3 regions of the Pseudarthrobacter sp. HLT1-3 genome follow, and region 3 is predicted to be linked to each of the others. Evidence: predicted binding sites of a transcription regulator. Region 3 holds the regulator's gene; each other region holds the start of a gene.
The links. Region 3 encodes HrcA, which represses chaperone genes, less so after heat shock. Its sites were predicted from a motif close to TTNGCACTCGNNNNNNNCGAGTGCNAA; they were not measured.
Positions count from the first base shown of each region.

Region 1: the regulator HrcA is predicted to act here: its motif matches at 2,859-2,885, upstream of groL (chaperonin GroEL).
Region 2: the regulator HrcA is predicted to act here: its motif matches at 2,605-2,631, upstream of AC50X9_RS10250 (FmdB family zinc ribbon protein).

Region 1 is NZ_JBWZCJ010000002.1:212,541-217,350, forward strand. It holds gene AC50X9_RS02695 (RNase H family protein) at 1-808, opposite strand, end outside; gene groL (chaperonin GroEL) at 1,040-2,677, opposite strand; gene AC50X9_RS02705 (ABC transporter substrate-binding protein) at 2,993-4,258, opposite strand; gene AC50X9_RS02710 (cold-shock protein) at 4,366-4,581, opposite strand; gene AC50X9_RS02715 (LytR C-terminal domain-containing protein) at 4,766-4,810, opposite strand, start outside.
Region 2 is NZ_JBWZCJ010000009.1:148,140-152,949, reverse strand. It holds gene AC50X9_RS10270 (hypothetical protein) at 1-173, opposite strand, end outside; gene AC50X9_RS10265 (GNAT family N-acetyltransferase) at 291-911, opposite strand; gene galU (UTP--glucose-1-phosphate uridylyltransferase GalU) at 917-1,834, opposite strand; gene AC50X9_RS10255 (5-formyltetrahydrofolate cyclo-ligase) at 1,936-2,571, shown strand; gene AC50X9_RS10250 (FmdB family zinc ribbon protein) at 2,718-2,975, shown strand; gene AC50X9_RS10245 (RcpC/CpaB family pilus assembly protein) at 3,363-3,962, shown strand; gene AC50X9_RS10240 (AAA family ATPase) at 4,045-4,810, opposite strand, start outside.
Region 3 is NZ_JBWZCJ010000008.1:70,544-75,353, forward strand. It holds gene dnaJ (molecular chaperone DnaJ) at 1-1,049, opposite strand, end outside; gene hrcA (heat-inducible transcriptional repressor HrcA) at 1,149-2,162, opposite strand; gene AC50X9_RS09045 (DUF3097 domain-containing protein) at 2,375-3,223, shown strand; gene AC50X9_RS09050 (DUF4870 domain-containing protein) at 3,378-3,797, shown strand; gene hemW (radical SAM family heme chaperone HemW) at 3,925-4,810, opposite strand, start outside.

The sequences.
Region 1 (4,810 bases), on a different contig from region 3:
AGATCCGGCCCGAGCTGCCAATTTCAGTGAAATCCGGGTGCAGCAGCACGCCGGTGCGTCCGAGGTCGGCGCGCGTTTCCGGCCGGAGAAGTTCGCGTTCCAGTGACTCGACGATGGCTTCCGGGCTAGCGTCGGTGCCGGGCGCGGGCGTGGTGTCCTCGTCGAGCTCGCTGAAAAGGTCGGGCTCGTCGAAGAGCGTGGGCTCCCCGAAGAGCTGCCGGGAGGACTGCGCCGCCGCCTGGGGCGCCGGCGGTGCCGCCGGTTGTGCCGCCGGTTGTGCCGCCGGCGCGGATGCGGATGCGGCTGCCGCTGCGGCCCGGGACCCCTGACCTGCGCCGGCCGTGGCGCCGAAGCCGGGACCCTGCCGCACGGCTACACCTTGCTGGTAGGCCGTGGCGGCGGCCCTGGCGCGGTCATCGGCTGCCTCATTGAGGTCGTGCCCGGCGTGGCCCCGCACCCACTCGAATTTGTATTTACGGCCGTCCAGCTCCTGGTCGATCTCCTTGAGCAGCTCGACATTCATCACCGGCTTGCCGTCGGATTTTCGCCAGCCCTTGCGCTTCCAGCCTGGCATCCACTTGGTGACGGAGTTGATGACGTACTGGCTGTCGCAGAGGATGTGCAGATCCTCGCCGGGCAGATGCGCAGTGCAGCGGAAGAGATCCAGCACGGCCATCAGCTCGCCCATGTTGTTGGTGCCGTGCGGCCATCCGCCGGCCCGCCAGCAGTCGTCGTTCACGTACCAGGCCCATCCGGCCGGGCCGGGATTTCCTAAAGCCGAACCGTCGGCTGCCGCTGTAATCGTCACTGCACTATCCTGCCAGACCGCGCTGCCACCAATGTCACCGCCCGGCTCCCGACCCGGCTCCCATCCAATCGCCCGTCCGGCTCCCCCACCTAGCCTCCCCGCCCGTCGTTGTCGAGTTGGCGTGTTTCAGTGTCTGGGGGAACGCCGACGGCGGCCCCACCCGAAGGAGGGACCGCCGTCGTTGAACTGGACGTTCAGCGCTGAACTGCTCAGCGCCGGAAGCAGGGGTGGTTAGAAACCGCCCATGCCGCCCATGCCGCCCATGTCGTCGCCGCCGCCCATGGCCGGGGAGTTCTTCTCCGGCTTGTCGGCCACAACGGCCTCGGTGGTGAGGAACAGGCCGGCAATGGAAGCCGCGTTCTGCAGGGCAGAGCGGGTGACCTTGACCGGGTCGTTGATGCCGGCAGCCAGCAGGTCGACATACTCGCCGGTTGCCGCGTTCAGGCCGTGGCCGGCGGGCAGGCCGCGGACCTTGTCGACGACAACGCCCGGCTCCAGGCCGGCGTTGAAGGCGATCTGCTTCAGCGGGGCGTCGATGGCAACGCGGACGATGTTCGCACCGGTTGCCTCGTCGCCTTCGAGCTGCAGGTTGGCGAAGGCCTTGGCGCCGGCCTGGATCAGGGCAACGCCACCGCCGGCGACGATGCCCTCTTCGACAGCAGCCTTGGCGTTGCGGACAGCGTCCTCAATGCGGTGCTTGCGTTCCTTGAGCTCAACTTCGGTTGCGGCACCGGCCTTGATGACTGCAACGCCGCCGGCCAGCTTGGCCAGGCGCTCCTGCAGCTTCTCGCGGTCGTAGTCGGAATCGGAGTTCTCGATCTCGGCCCGGATCTGGGAAACGCGGCCAGCAATCTGGTCAGCGTCACCTGCGCCCTCGACGATGGTGGTCTCATCCTTGGTGACGACGACCTTGCGGGCGCGGCCGAGGAGTTCGAGGCCGGCGGTCTCAAGCTTGAGGCCGACTTCTTCGGAGATGACCTGGCCACCGGTGAGGATGGCGATGTCAGCGAGCTGCGCCTTGCGGCGGTCGCCGAAGCCCGGAGCCTTGACGGCGACGGACTTGAAGGTGCCGCGGATCTTGTTGACGATCAGGGTGGCCAGGGCCTCGCCCTCGATGTCCTCGGCAATGATCAGCAGCGGCTTGGAGGACTGCATGACCTTTTCGAGGACAGCAACCAGTTCCTTGACGTTGGAGATTTTGGAGTTGACGATCAGGATGTACGGATCCTCAAGGACCGTTTCCTGGCGCTCAGCGTCGGTGACGAAGTAAGCGGAGATGTAGCCCTTGTCGAAGCGCATGCCCTCGGTGAGTTCCAGCTCCAGGCCGAAGGTGTTGGACTCCTCGACGGTGATGACGCCTTCCTTGCCGACCTTATCCAGGGCCTCGGCAATCAGTGCGCCAATTTCGTTGTCACCGGCAGAGATGGACGCGGTGGCCGCGATCTCTTCCTTGGTCTCGATTTCCTTGGCGGAGGCCAGGAGCTCGCGGGTGACGGCTTCGACAGCCTTTTCGATGCCGCGCTTGAGGGACAGGGGATCAGCGCCGGCCGCGACGTTGCGCAGGCCTTCCTTGACCAGGGCCTGAGCCAGCACGGTTGCGGTGGTGGTTCCGTCGCCGGCGACGTCATCCGTCTTCTTGGCAACTTCCTTGACCAGCTCGGCGCCGATCTTTTCATAAGGATCGTCCAGCTCGATCTCCTTGGCGATGGAAACACCATCGTTGGTGATCGTGGGGGCGCCCCACTTCTTTTCGAGGACGACGTTGCGTCCACGCGGACCGAGGGTGACCTTGACGGCGTCGGCGAGGATGTTCAGGCCCCGCTCAAGACCGCGGCGTGCCTCTTCATCAAATGCAATGATCTTGGCCATAACGGCAGTAGTCCTTTCGGGACAGTCGTTAAGAATGAACCTTGCTGCGGTGCCCGCGACGGACGATCCTTGCCCTGCGGCCTCTGTATGCCGCCGGGCCAGGATCTCACCCCAGCCAGGTGTTTCTTTCGCTCCTGGATCGCCTGCTGCAACTTCGCTGCCGGGCAAACCGGGCGTTGTTTTAGCAGTCAATACTCGGGAGTGCTAACTCAATAATTAGCACTCCCCCGGGGAGAGTGCAAGCAGCGGGCGTGCCGGACGGCGCCGCTTCGGCCCGCTGGCGGCCCGCGGCACGACGCAATACGCTACGGGCGATTAACTGCCGCTGCTGTTGGCCGTTTCGCTGCCGCTCATCGTGGCCCTGTTGTCTGCCCCATAGCGGTAGACAACGTAGTTTGCGCTGCTGACGTCGCCGCGGGAGTCGAAGCTGATCCGCCCGGATTCCCCGTTGTAGTCGGGTTGCTTGCCGGCCCGGATGACGTCGAGGCACTCCTGGTAGTTCTTGCAGACTGTGGCTTCGCCGGCGGGGCTTGCGCTGCCGGCAGCCTGGACCTTGCCGCCGGAGACGGCGATCAGGCGGGCGGCGATGGAGGTTCCGGCGTCGTCCTGGGCAGCAGCGGCAGCGATGGCGGCGAGGTTGACGGCGTCGTATGCCTCGGCGGCAAAGGTCATGTCCTTCAACCCGGGATCCACGGCGACCAGTTCGGCCTGGAAGTGTGCGGAGGCAAATGTCCCCGGAAGGATGCCGCGTGCACCGTCGAGGGCACCGGAACCGAGGCCCGAACCGTATTGGCTGACCGCACCGTCGCTGAGAATGAGCTTCGAGCCGGCGAGTCCGGCGTTGTTCAGCTCGGCGATGGCGCCCTGGGCACCTGCGCGGGAAACCAGCACGACGGCGTCCGGGGCCGCCGCCTTCGCGGCCGCGGCCGCCTGCTGCGCCTGGCCGGGCGCGAAGCCTGCTACAGCGAGGGTCCCGACGCCTGACTCCTTGGCTGCCGCGGCGACCGCGGTGGACACGTCCTTGCCGTGGCTGCCTTCCTCGTAGACCACGGCAAGGGTTGCCGCGCCGCTGTCCTTGGCGAGCTTCACGAGAACGGGGGCCTGCGCCACATCGGCTGCCGCGGTACGGAAATAGTAGCCGCGGCTCTCGTAGCTGCTGAGGCCGCCGGCGGTATTTGCGGGGGAAATCATGGCGATCCTGGCGTTGGACAGGACATCGATGGCGGCGGGCGCACGGCTGGAATCCGTCGGGCCGATGACGACGTCGGCTTTGGCCGCCACGAGCGCCTTTGCCTGCGCTGCGGTGTCGCCGCTGATGGTCTCCGGGAGCAGCTCCACCGGCTTGCCCTTGTGGCCGCCCGCGGCGTTGATTTCCTTGACCGCAAGCTTCGCGGCGGCCAGCTGGGGGGCGTTGAGGAAGTTCTGCGGGCCGGTGTTGTCGAGGAGCAGCCCGATGCGCAGGGTGCCGTCCCCGCTCGCGTCGGCCTGCTGCACGCGGGCGCCCCCTGTTGGCCCCAGGCATGCGGTGGTGGTCAGCGCCGCAACCACTGCCACGGCCACGGCCCGGCCGGGCCGTGGCACGCCCGCCCCGCGCCGGACCGCGCTGCCGGCTCCCTGCCGGGCGGTGTGCGCTGCGGCGGGGGCCTGCACGGCGGGGTCGCGCGGTGCATGTGCTGCGGGGGAAAAGATCACGGGGCGGGCCGGACGCTTTCGGCCTGCGGGCCCTTTTCGCCCTCGCCGATTTCAAGTTCTACGCGCTGCCCCTCGGTCAGGGCACGGTAGCCTTCCCCGGTGATGGCCGACCAGTGCACAAAAACGTCGTCCCCGGACCTGTCCACGGTGATGAAGCCGTAACCCTTTTCGGCGTTGAACCATTTGACGGTTCCCTGTTCCATGGGGTCCATCCTTTCAGTCGGCCTGCGGGCGGCCACCACAATGTGGGCCGCGGAATGCAAAACGCAGCAGGACACGGATGCGGGACAACGAATGCAAACGCAGCCCGCAAATACTGTACCCACAGCCTCCGGCCGGGGCGCAGGGCCCGGGCGGGCGGGGCTGCCAATAGTTATTCAGGCGTAACCGGGTGAGCTACTGGAAGCCCGGGCCCAGCACCACGACGAGGGGCAGTTCGAA
Region 2 (4,810 bases), on a different contig from region 3:
ATGACGTTCCCGGCTTGCGGGGCTGTTGTTTCTAGATCGATGACGTCCGCCGCGAGCTCGCCCGCAGGCTGCAGCTGGTGGCGTCCGTTCCGGAGAATGTAGGGGGCAACCCACACAATCCAGAGCGCAACAGCAATGACAAGGATCACAGAGCTGCTAAGAGGGAAGTCCACATCAAAACCGTATGAGCAATGCGCGGCCGGGCGCCGCATTGTCCCCGGTGTGTCGCGGCGGGAACTGACAATTGACTGGATTTAGGACGAAAGTGCTGGTCAGGAGGGCCCTGGGGCTCACTCCGGACGGTTCTGAAGCCACCGCTCCAGCAGCCCTTCCGGAACCTCTTCTGCGGTCAGCGCAAAGCTCCGGTGATCGGCCCACTCGCCGTTGATATGGAGAAACCGCGGCCGGTAACCTTCGTCGCGAAAACCTAGTTTCTCGACCACCCGCAGGCTGGGACCGTTTTCGGGGCGGATGTTGATCTCCATCCGGTGCAGCCCGAGGGTCTGGAAGCAATAGTCCGTCACCAGCGCCACGGCAGCCGGGGCAATGCCCCGGCCGGCCCGGCCCTTGTCCACCCAGTAACCCAGGGTGGCCATCATTGCCGAGCCCCACACAATGGAGGACACCGTCAGTTGTCCCACGATCACAGGTTCCCGGAAGCCCGGGGTCCGCTCGGTGATCAGAAACGGGAGAGCTGTCGCCAGGGCCGCCTGGGACTTGAGGGAGCGCACCATCGCGCGGTAGTCGGGAAGCCCACCCCCGGGAACAGGGTTGGACGCTTCCCAGGGGGCGAGCCACTCCTGATTGCGGGAGCGGACGTCGGTCCATTCTTTGCGGTCCCGGTACCGGATGGGGCGCAACACGAGGTCGCCGCTTTCCAGCGTGACCGGCCAGCTGAAGCCGCCCGCCACCGGAACTACTTGGTCAGGCTGGGAGCGAGGCTCGAAGCGAAGCCCGGCAGCCATTCCCGCAGGCCGGGGCCCAGGTCCTCACTGTCGCAGGCGAGCTGGACACAAGCCTTAAGGTAGCTGAGCTTGTCACCGGTATCGTAGCGGCGGCCGCGGAAGACCACGCCATACACGCCATGACCTTCTCCGTCGCCGGCGGCGAGTTCCTGCAGCGCGTCGGTGAGCTGGATTTCGCCGCCGCGTCCGGGCTCAGTGTGTTCCAGCACCTCAAAGACCGCGGGGTGGAGAACATAGCGGCCGATGATGGCGAGGTTGGACGGGGCGTCTTTGACGTCGGGCTTCTCGACGAGGTGCTTGATCCGGACGAATTCTTCGCCACCGATCGCCTCGATGTCGGCGCAGCCGTAGGCGCTGATCTCGGAGGGCTCGACCTCAATCAAAGCAATCACCGATCCCCCGGTCTTCGCCTGGACCTCGATCATGGTGCTGAGCAGTTCGTCGCGGGCGTCGATCAGGTCATCGCCCAGCAGGACAGCGAACGGCTCGTAACCCACGTGCTGCTTTGCGCGGAGCACGGCGTGGCCCAGGCCCATCGGATCGCCCTGGCGGACGTAGTGGATATCGCCAAGGTTGCTGGCGGCCTGAATCGATTCCAGCTTGGCGGTGTCTCCCTTGGCGGCCAGGGTGGCTTCCAGCGTGGGGACGCGGTCGAAGTGGTCCTCAAGCGCGCGCTTGCTGCGTCCGGTGATCATCAGGATGTCGTTTAGCCCGACCTTGACGGCTTCCTCCACGACGTACTGGATGGCCGGTTTGTCGACGACGGGCAGCATTTCCTTGGGCATCGCCTTCGTGGCCGGAAGGAATCTGGTTCCGAGGCCGGCTGCGGGAATGACGGCCTTGCGGACGGGAGCGTTGGGTGTAGTCACTCGTCTAATCTAACGGAGGGACCAAACATTGCGTAATCATTCGGGCTCCGAGAACCGCTCCTTCCCGGGCCCCGTCACATCTTTCGAAGGGACAGGTCGTTATGGCGTCGAAGGACGAGATCCGGGCCAGTCATCGGGCCAGGCGTGCCGCATTGACACGTGCCTCGCTGGACAGCGCCGGGGTCGGCATCGCACGGCATGGACTCGCTTGGGCGTCGCGCCTGACCGGTGGCCTCACGGGCACCTTCGCGGCCTATCTTGGCGTGGGTTCAGAGCCTCCCACGCTACCGCTGCTGGCAGCCCTGCACGGGGCGGGGCACCGGATCCTGCTGCCGGTCTGCGAACCCGAACTGGTGCTGAGCTGGGTGTACTGGACGCCTGACTCGGAATTCGCCCGCAGCCGCTACGCTCCGATCCAGGAGCCCGGCGGGGAACGCCACGACACAACCGTCATGAAACACACCGCCGGCATCTTTCTACCGGCCACGGCGGTCGACTTTTCCGGCAACCGGATCGGCCAGGGCGGCGGCTACTACGACAAGTTTCTGGCTGCTTTGTCCGATGTCTTACCCGCCAGGAGCGGGACGTCCGACGGCGGGCCGCTGCCTTCCCTGCCGACTGCCGCCATCGTGTACGACTCCGAGGTGCTGCCCGCCGGCAGCATCCCGGCGCAGTCCTTCGACCGGAAGGTGGCTGCCGCCCTGACCCCGGGCGGTTTGCTCCGGCTGCAGCAATAGGGCTCGCGGGGACCCCCGGCCGGGGTGATAGAATTAGCACTCAGGCCCTGCGACTGCTAAGGGAAGGATCCGCCGGTCACCAGATCGGCAGCGATCCTGACCGGACAGCCCGGGACCTGCTCGTTTGTCCCAGAGGAGGATTTCCAGTGCCCACGTATGCATACGCCTGCAAGGACTGCAGCCACGCCTTCGAGATCGTGCAGTCGTTCACCGACAGCTCCCTCACGTCCTGCCCCGAGTGCCAGGGGACGCTTCGCAAGAAGTTCAACAGCGTCGGCGTCGTCTTCAAGGGTTCCGGCTTCTACCGGACCGACTCCCGCGACGCCAAGGGCAGCACAGTCTCGCCGTCCCCGGCTCCCGCCCCGGCAGCAACTCCCGCACCCGCCGCCGCTTCCGCCAGCTAGGCATAAGCTTCGGGGTCCGCTTCCGCCAGCTAGGCGCACGCGTTACGGCCCGCTTCCGCCAGCCGGGACCGCCTTCGAGGCACACGGTCTCGGTGGTTTTCCACATAGCCGCAACCGCGTCCGCGAGGCGTCCGCCTCCAGGCTTAGCCTCGGGGTATGGCCACACTTTCAGCCACCGGGCCGCCCTTTGGCATCATCCCCGCGGCTACCATTCCTGTCTTTCGCGGCGCCTTGCGACCGCCATCGGTTCTCGGCATTGGGCGTTCCGTAAAGCGCCGCCCACGACGGCCCAACTCCGGAAGCCCTCCGCACGGAGCTGGACGCGCTGTCCGGCCGTCTTACCGGAGGCGGCTGGGCCGGTGGCTGGCCCGGCACCGACGGCTGGCGGTGGCGCTCCTGCTGAGCGTGGCCGCCGGTCTCACGGTTCAGGAGCTAACGCCAGCCCCTGCTGACACCGTCCCGGCCCTCGCCGCGGCACGGGACCTTCCATCCGGAAAGACCCTCGCCCCGGACGATCTGAGCGTGCTGAATGTCCCCCGCGGACTCGTTCCGGCGGGCAGCTATGGCAGCACCGATTCCCTGCAGGGCCAGCAACTGGCTGTGGGCCTGCGCAAGGGCCAACTTCTCTCCGAGTCCCAGCTCCTGGGACCAGGCCTGCTGGCGGGAAGCCCGCCCGGATCCGCAGCCGTGCCGCTCCGGATGGCGGATCCCGCCTCAATCCAACTGCTCTCCCCCGGACAGCTCGTCAACGTGGTGAAGACGAACGGCAGCGGCTTTGACCAGCCGGCGGCGTCCGAGTTGCTGGCGGCGGCGGTGCCGGTGCTATGGACCTCCGGGCACGGCGACGGGGCGAACCCATGGCTGGCGACCGGGGAGACCGACGGACTTCTGGTCGTGGCTGCCGATGCCGAACAGGCGCGTCGTCTCGCCGGTGCCTCCACGCAGGGAAAGCTGTTCTTCGTTCTCGTGGGAGCAGCCCCCGGTTAGGAGATTCGCCCGGCCACGAGGTTTACCAGGTCACGAGGTCCGCCCGAGGCGGCCTGCGGCGCGGGAGCGCGGCCGGAGCATCCTAGCCCCAGTGCGGGGGCTTTTGTTCCTGAAGCCACGAGTCGTGGTCGTAGCCGCCGGGTTCGTCGCCCCAGCGCCGCGGATCGTCTTCGGCGGCCTTGTTCGGCAGCACGCCGGCCGGGACCGCCGCCGCTGTGGCCGCCAGGGGTGCGCCGCCCTGGCTGCCCCGACGGGATTCGCCACTGGTCTGCACTTCGTCATTGTTCCTGATGTCGCCGTCCGCGTTCATGCCTCCGGCCTCCTGACTGCCCTGATCTGTTCTGTCGTGTTTCGCGCTGTCCGGCTCGCCCTGCGTATTTCCGGACGGGACCGGCCTCGCCGAGGCCTGCGCTGCGTTGACGGCCAGGTTCTCGACGTCGTCGTCGAAGAAACCCGGTGACGCCGGCTTCCGGTGCGTCGCGGTCGGTTTTTCCAGGCCCAGGTATCCGCCGATGCGGTCGGCGCAGGCCGAAGGATCGGTGAAGACCTCTATGGTCCATAGTGGCATGTAGCGCCAACCGAGTCGCTCCAGGAGCTGCGGGCGGAGCCTGCTGCGTTCACGGACAGTCAGCCGGCGGTACTGCTCGGTGCCGTCAGACTCGATCGCCACCGGCCGGGGAATCTCTGCGTCGTCCTGCCCGAGCGTGCTCAGCGGATCGGCGGCGGCCACCATGTTCAGTGCGCCGTCGTACTGGTGCCAGACCCGGGCACCCCTGGCCCGCAGCCGGTCACCGAGGTCCGCCACGAGCGGGTCAGCTCCGAGGGCCTGTTCGCTGGCAGCCGCCCGC
Region 3 (4,810 bases):
CCGCGCAGCTTGGCGAGCTGGCGGAGCAGGTCCTCCTGGGCGGCGTCGAGCTTTTCGGGGGTGTCGACCTGCAGGTGGACCTTGAGGTCGCCGCGGCCGTAGCCGCGCAAGTGGGTGACGCCCAGCCCGCGCAGGGTGATGACCTCGCCGGACTGGGTGCCGGCCTTGACGTCGATCTCCTGCTGGCCGTCGAAGGTGTCGAGGGTGAGTTCGGTGCCCAGCGCCGCAGCCGTCATCGGGATGTTGAGGCTGGCGTGGAGGTCATCGCCGTCGCGCACATAGGTGGCGTCGTTGTTGACCCGGATTTCCACATAGAGGTCGCCGGCGGGTCCGCCGGCGGGTCCTGCCTCGCCCTGGCCGGAGAGCTGGATGCGAGTGCCGGTAGCCACACCGGCGGGCACCTTGACCGTCAGCGAGCGGCGGCTGCGGATCCGGCCCTGGCCGGCGCATTCGTTGCAGGGGTCGTTGATGACGGTGCCGAAGCCCCCGCAGGAACCGCAGGGGGCAGTAGTCATGACCTGGCCGAGGATGGAACGAACGGCGCGCTGGACCTGGCCGCTGCCGCCGCAGATGTCACAACGTTCCGGGTGGCTGCCCTCACGGCAGCAGGAGCCCTCACAGGTGGGGCAGGTGACGGCCGTGTCGACTTCGATTTTCTTGTTGACGCCGAAAACGGCGTCGCGGAGGTCGATCCGGACGCTGATCAGGGCGTCCTGTCCGCGGCGGACGCGGGACGCCGGTCCGGTCTGGCCGCCGGAGCCGAAGAACGTCTCGAAAATATCCTGGAACGCGAAGCCCTGGCCGGAGTAGCTGCCGCCGCCGAAGCCGTTGTCGGTGCCGTTCTCGTTGCCCGTGGTGTCGTAGATCCGGCGTTTCTGCGGATCCGAAAGCACCTCGTAGGCGTGCGTGACGGCCTTGAACCGGTCCGACGCGTCATCCCCGGGATTAACATCCGGGTGGAGGTTGCGTGCCAGTTTGCGGTAGGCCTTCTTGATCTCTTCGCCCGTGGCTTCGCGGGAGACTCCAAGAACGTCGTAATGGCTGCTCAAAGTTTGTATCTCTTCCTGGTTGTACTGCCGGTTAGTGGCAAGAAGCCTGGTTGGGGTCCGGCGCGCGGGTGCGGGCGCCGGACGGGTGGCCGCGGTCCGTCAGGGGCCGAGAATCCTGGACAGGTAGCGGGCCACGGCCCGGACGGCGGCCATCGTGGTGGGATAGTCCATCCGGGTGGGGCCGAGGACCCCGACCTTCGCGGTCGCGTCCGGGCCGTAGCCGGTCGCGACCACCGAGGCCTCGGCCAGCCCGTCATACGGGTTCTCCCGGCCGATGCTGACCGTGACGCCCCGCGGGTCCGCAGCCATGTCCCCGAGCAGGCGGAGCATGACCACCTGCTCCTCGAGGGCTTCGAGGACCGGGCCGATGCTGAGCGGGAAGTCGACGTTGGAGCGGGCCAGGTTGGCTGTTCCGGCCATGACCATCCGCTCCTCGCGGCTGCTGACTGCCAGTGCCTCCAGGCCCCGTGCCAATGCCTGGGCGTCGGCCCGCCGCGACGGCGGGCAAGTGACAATCACGGATTTCAGCGATTGCGGCAGCTGGTTCAGGGACGTCCCGGAAAGGGTGCCGAGGAACCTCGTCCGCAGCTCGGACAGCGCCTCCTCGGAGAGGTCCTGCCCGACGTCAATGACCCGCTGTTCCACCTTGCCGGTGTCGGCGATCAACACTGCCAGCACCTTTCGGGGAGCCAGCAGGACGAATTCGATGTGCCGCACCTTGGCCCTGCTCAGGTGCGGGTACTGCACCACGGCGACCTGGTGGGTCAGCTGCGAGAGCAGCCGCACGGTCCTGTCCAGGACGTCGTCGAGGTCGTCGGAGCCCTCCAGCAGGGCCTGGATGGCGCGGCGTTCCGCCGGCGAGAGCGGCTTGACCGCCGAAATCTGGTCCACGAAGAGCCGGTAGCCCTTGTCCGTGGGAATCCGCCCGGCGCTGGTATGCGGCGCCGTGATGAGGCCGTCATCTTCCAGGGCCGCCATATCATTGCGGATCGTGGCGCTGGACACGCCCAGGTGATGCCGCTCGACGAGGGCCTTGGAGCCGACAGGTTCCCGTGAATGGACGTAGTCCTCCACGATGGCGCGCAGCACTTCGAGTTTGCGCGGTTCGCTCATGCTCCACCTCCATTCGACTGTCGGATCCGATGCCGCCAAGTGCCGGCCGTCGCGGACCGCCGTGTTAGCACTCGACATGCCTAAGTGCTAACCAGTCTAATATGAGTCGCCGCGTTGTTAGCATTGGATTCGCTCCGGGCGTTCTTCCTGGGGCTGGTGTTTTCGGGCACAGCCCGCCCGCAGCCATCCGAGTGTAAAGGACTGTGTCACCGATGTCGTACCAGAACTGGGGTCCGCAGGACCTGTCCGCGCCCGCCAAGACGCAGCTGCCCGAAGTGCCGGCGGAGCGCGGAATGGTGCTTGAGGAGGTCCAGTCCGGCTGGGTCGGCGCCGTTACGCGGGTGGAGAAGTCCGGCGGAATGCACGTCGTCGCCCTGGAGGACCGGCGCGGCAAATCCCGGTCATTCCGGCTCGGCTTCGGCTTCCTGCTGGAAGGCCAGCCGATCCGGCTGATGCCGCCGGCGCCCCGCGCGGCCGCGCCGGCGGCTGGAATCCGCACCGCCTCCGGCTCGGTCCGGGTGCAGGGCCACCGGGCCCAGGTGGCGAAGGCCAGCCGGATCTGGGTGGAGGGCAAGCACGACGCCGAACTCGTGGAGAAGGTCTGGGGCGACGATCTCCGGGTGGAGGGCATCGTCGTCGAGCCATTGCACGGCATTGACGACCTTGCCGGCGCCGTTGCCGCCTTCCGGCCCGGCCCGGGACGCCGGCTGGGCGTACTGGTGGACCACCTGGTGCCGAATTCCAAGGAATCCCGGATCGCCGACGCCGTGATGGCCTCCCCCGGAGCGGCCGGGAACGTGCTGATTGTGGGCCATCCCTATGTAGATGTCTGGCAGGCGATCCGGCCGTCGGTGCTGGGGATCGAGAAGTGGCCGGTTATTCCGCGCGGGGTGGACTGGAAGACCGGCATACTGACGGCCTTCGGTTGGCCGCACAGCACCAAGGAGGACGTCGGTCTGGGCTGGCAGAAGCTCCTCGGCGCGGTACGCAGTTATGCGGATCTGGAGCCCTCCCTGCTGGGCCGGGTCGAAGAGGTTATCGATTTCCTCACCGTTCCCTGAGGCCGCGCCCGGGTGGGCCCGGGTGGGCCCGCGCCAGCGGGCCGATCGGCGTTTTGGCGCCCAAGCACGTATTCTTGGTAGGGCGGTTGTGCTCCCGGCGCAGCCCTGGCAATTCGACGCACCAATGCACCCCCGCAATCTGAAGGACAACACCGTGGCAGACGACGCACGCGAACACGCTGGCAACCAGGCCGGCCATGGCCAGCCTCCGTACCATGGCGTTCCGGCAAATGCCCTGCCGCTGACGGCAAACGAGGACCGGCAGTGGGCCACGCTGGCCCACTTCGGCGGCATCCTGGGCTGTGTGCCCGCGTTGCTGATCTACCTGATCTTCAAGGACCGGGGCCCGTTCACGGCGCAGGAGTCCAAAGAAGCCCTGAACTTCACGCTGCCCCCCACGGCTGCGGCCGTGCTGTGCAACCTGCTGGTCTTCGTACCTGTGGTGGGCAACATTTTCGCTGTCCTGGCCACGATCATCTGGATCGCTGTGACGTGCTTCTCGGTGGCGGCCGGCATCCACGTCAACCGCGGCCAGCCGCACCGCTACGACTTCAACCTCCGCTGGATCAAGTAGCGCGGCAGCCCGTCGGCGCCGCAACGCGCGCCAGCCCCAGAGCAAGGTCCCAGCCGCAGGGCCAGGCCCGGCACCAGTCCCAGGGCCGGGCCCGGCGCCAGTCCAAGGGCCAGGTCCCCGCCCGGATCTAGTCCGGCAGGATCCTGCGGACCACGGCGTCGGCGAGCAGCCGGCCCTTGAGCGTCAGGACCAGCCGGCCCCGGAAGGCTGAGACCGGGTCCACGAGTCCGTCCGCGATAAGTCCGGCGACGGCGTGCCGCCCGGTGTCACCCAGGCCGCCGAGGCTGGCGATCTCCAGCCCGGAGTTCAGGCGGGCTTCCAGCATGACGCGTTCCACATTCCGGGTTTCCGAATCGAGGGTTTCCCGTCCGGCGGCAGGCGAGAGGCCGGAGCCCAGCCGGTTCGCGTAGGCGACGGGATGCTTGACGTTCCACCAGCGCACACCGCCGACATGCGAGTGCGCGCCGGGGCCGATCCCCCACCAGTCGTCGCCGCGCCAGTAGGCGAGGTTGTGGCGGCAGGCCTGCCCGGGGGTGCGGGCCCAGTTGCTGACCTCGTACCAGGACAAACCGGCGGCCGAGATGAGCTCGTCGGCGAGTTCGTACTTGGCGGCGTGGTCGTCGTCGTCAATTCCCGGGACCTCGCCGCGGCGGATCTGCGCCGCGAGCTTGGTGCCCTCCTCGACAATCAGCGCGTAGGCGCTGATGTGGTCCGGCCCGTAGGACAGCGCCGTCTCCAGCGAATAGCGCCAGTCGGCCAGCGACTCCCCCGGCGTCCCGTAGATCAAATCGAGGCTGACGGCGAGGCCCGCGTCCCGGGCCCACCGGACCGCCTCGGGCACCCGGCTGGGGGTGTGCGTCCGGTCCAGGACCTTCAGGACGTGCGGCACCGCCGACTGCATGCCAAAGGACACCCGGGTGAAGCCCGCATCCGCCAGCAGCTGCAGGGATCCGGGGGTGACCGAGTCCGGGTTCGCTTCCGTGGTGACCTCGGCGCCGGGCTCGAGTCCCCAG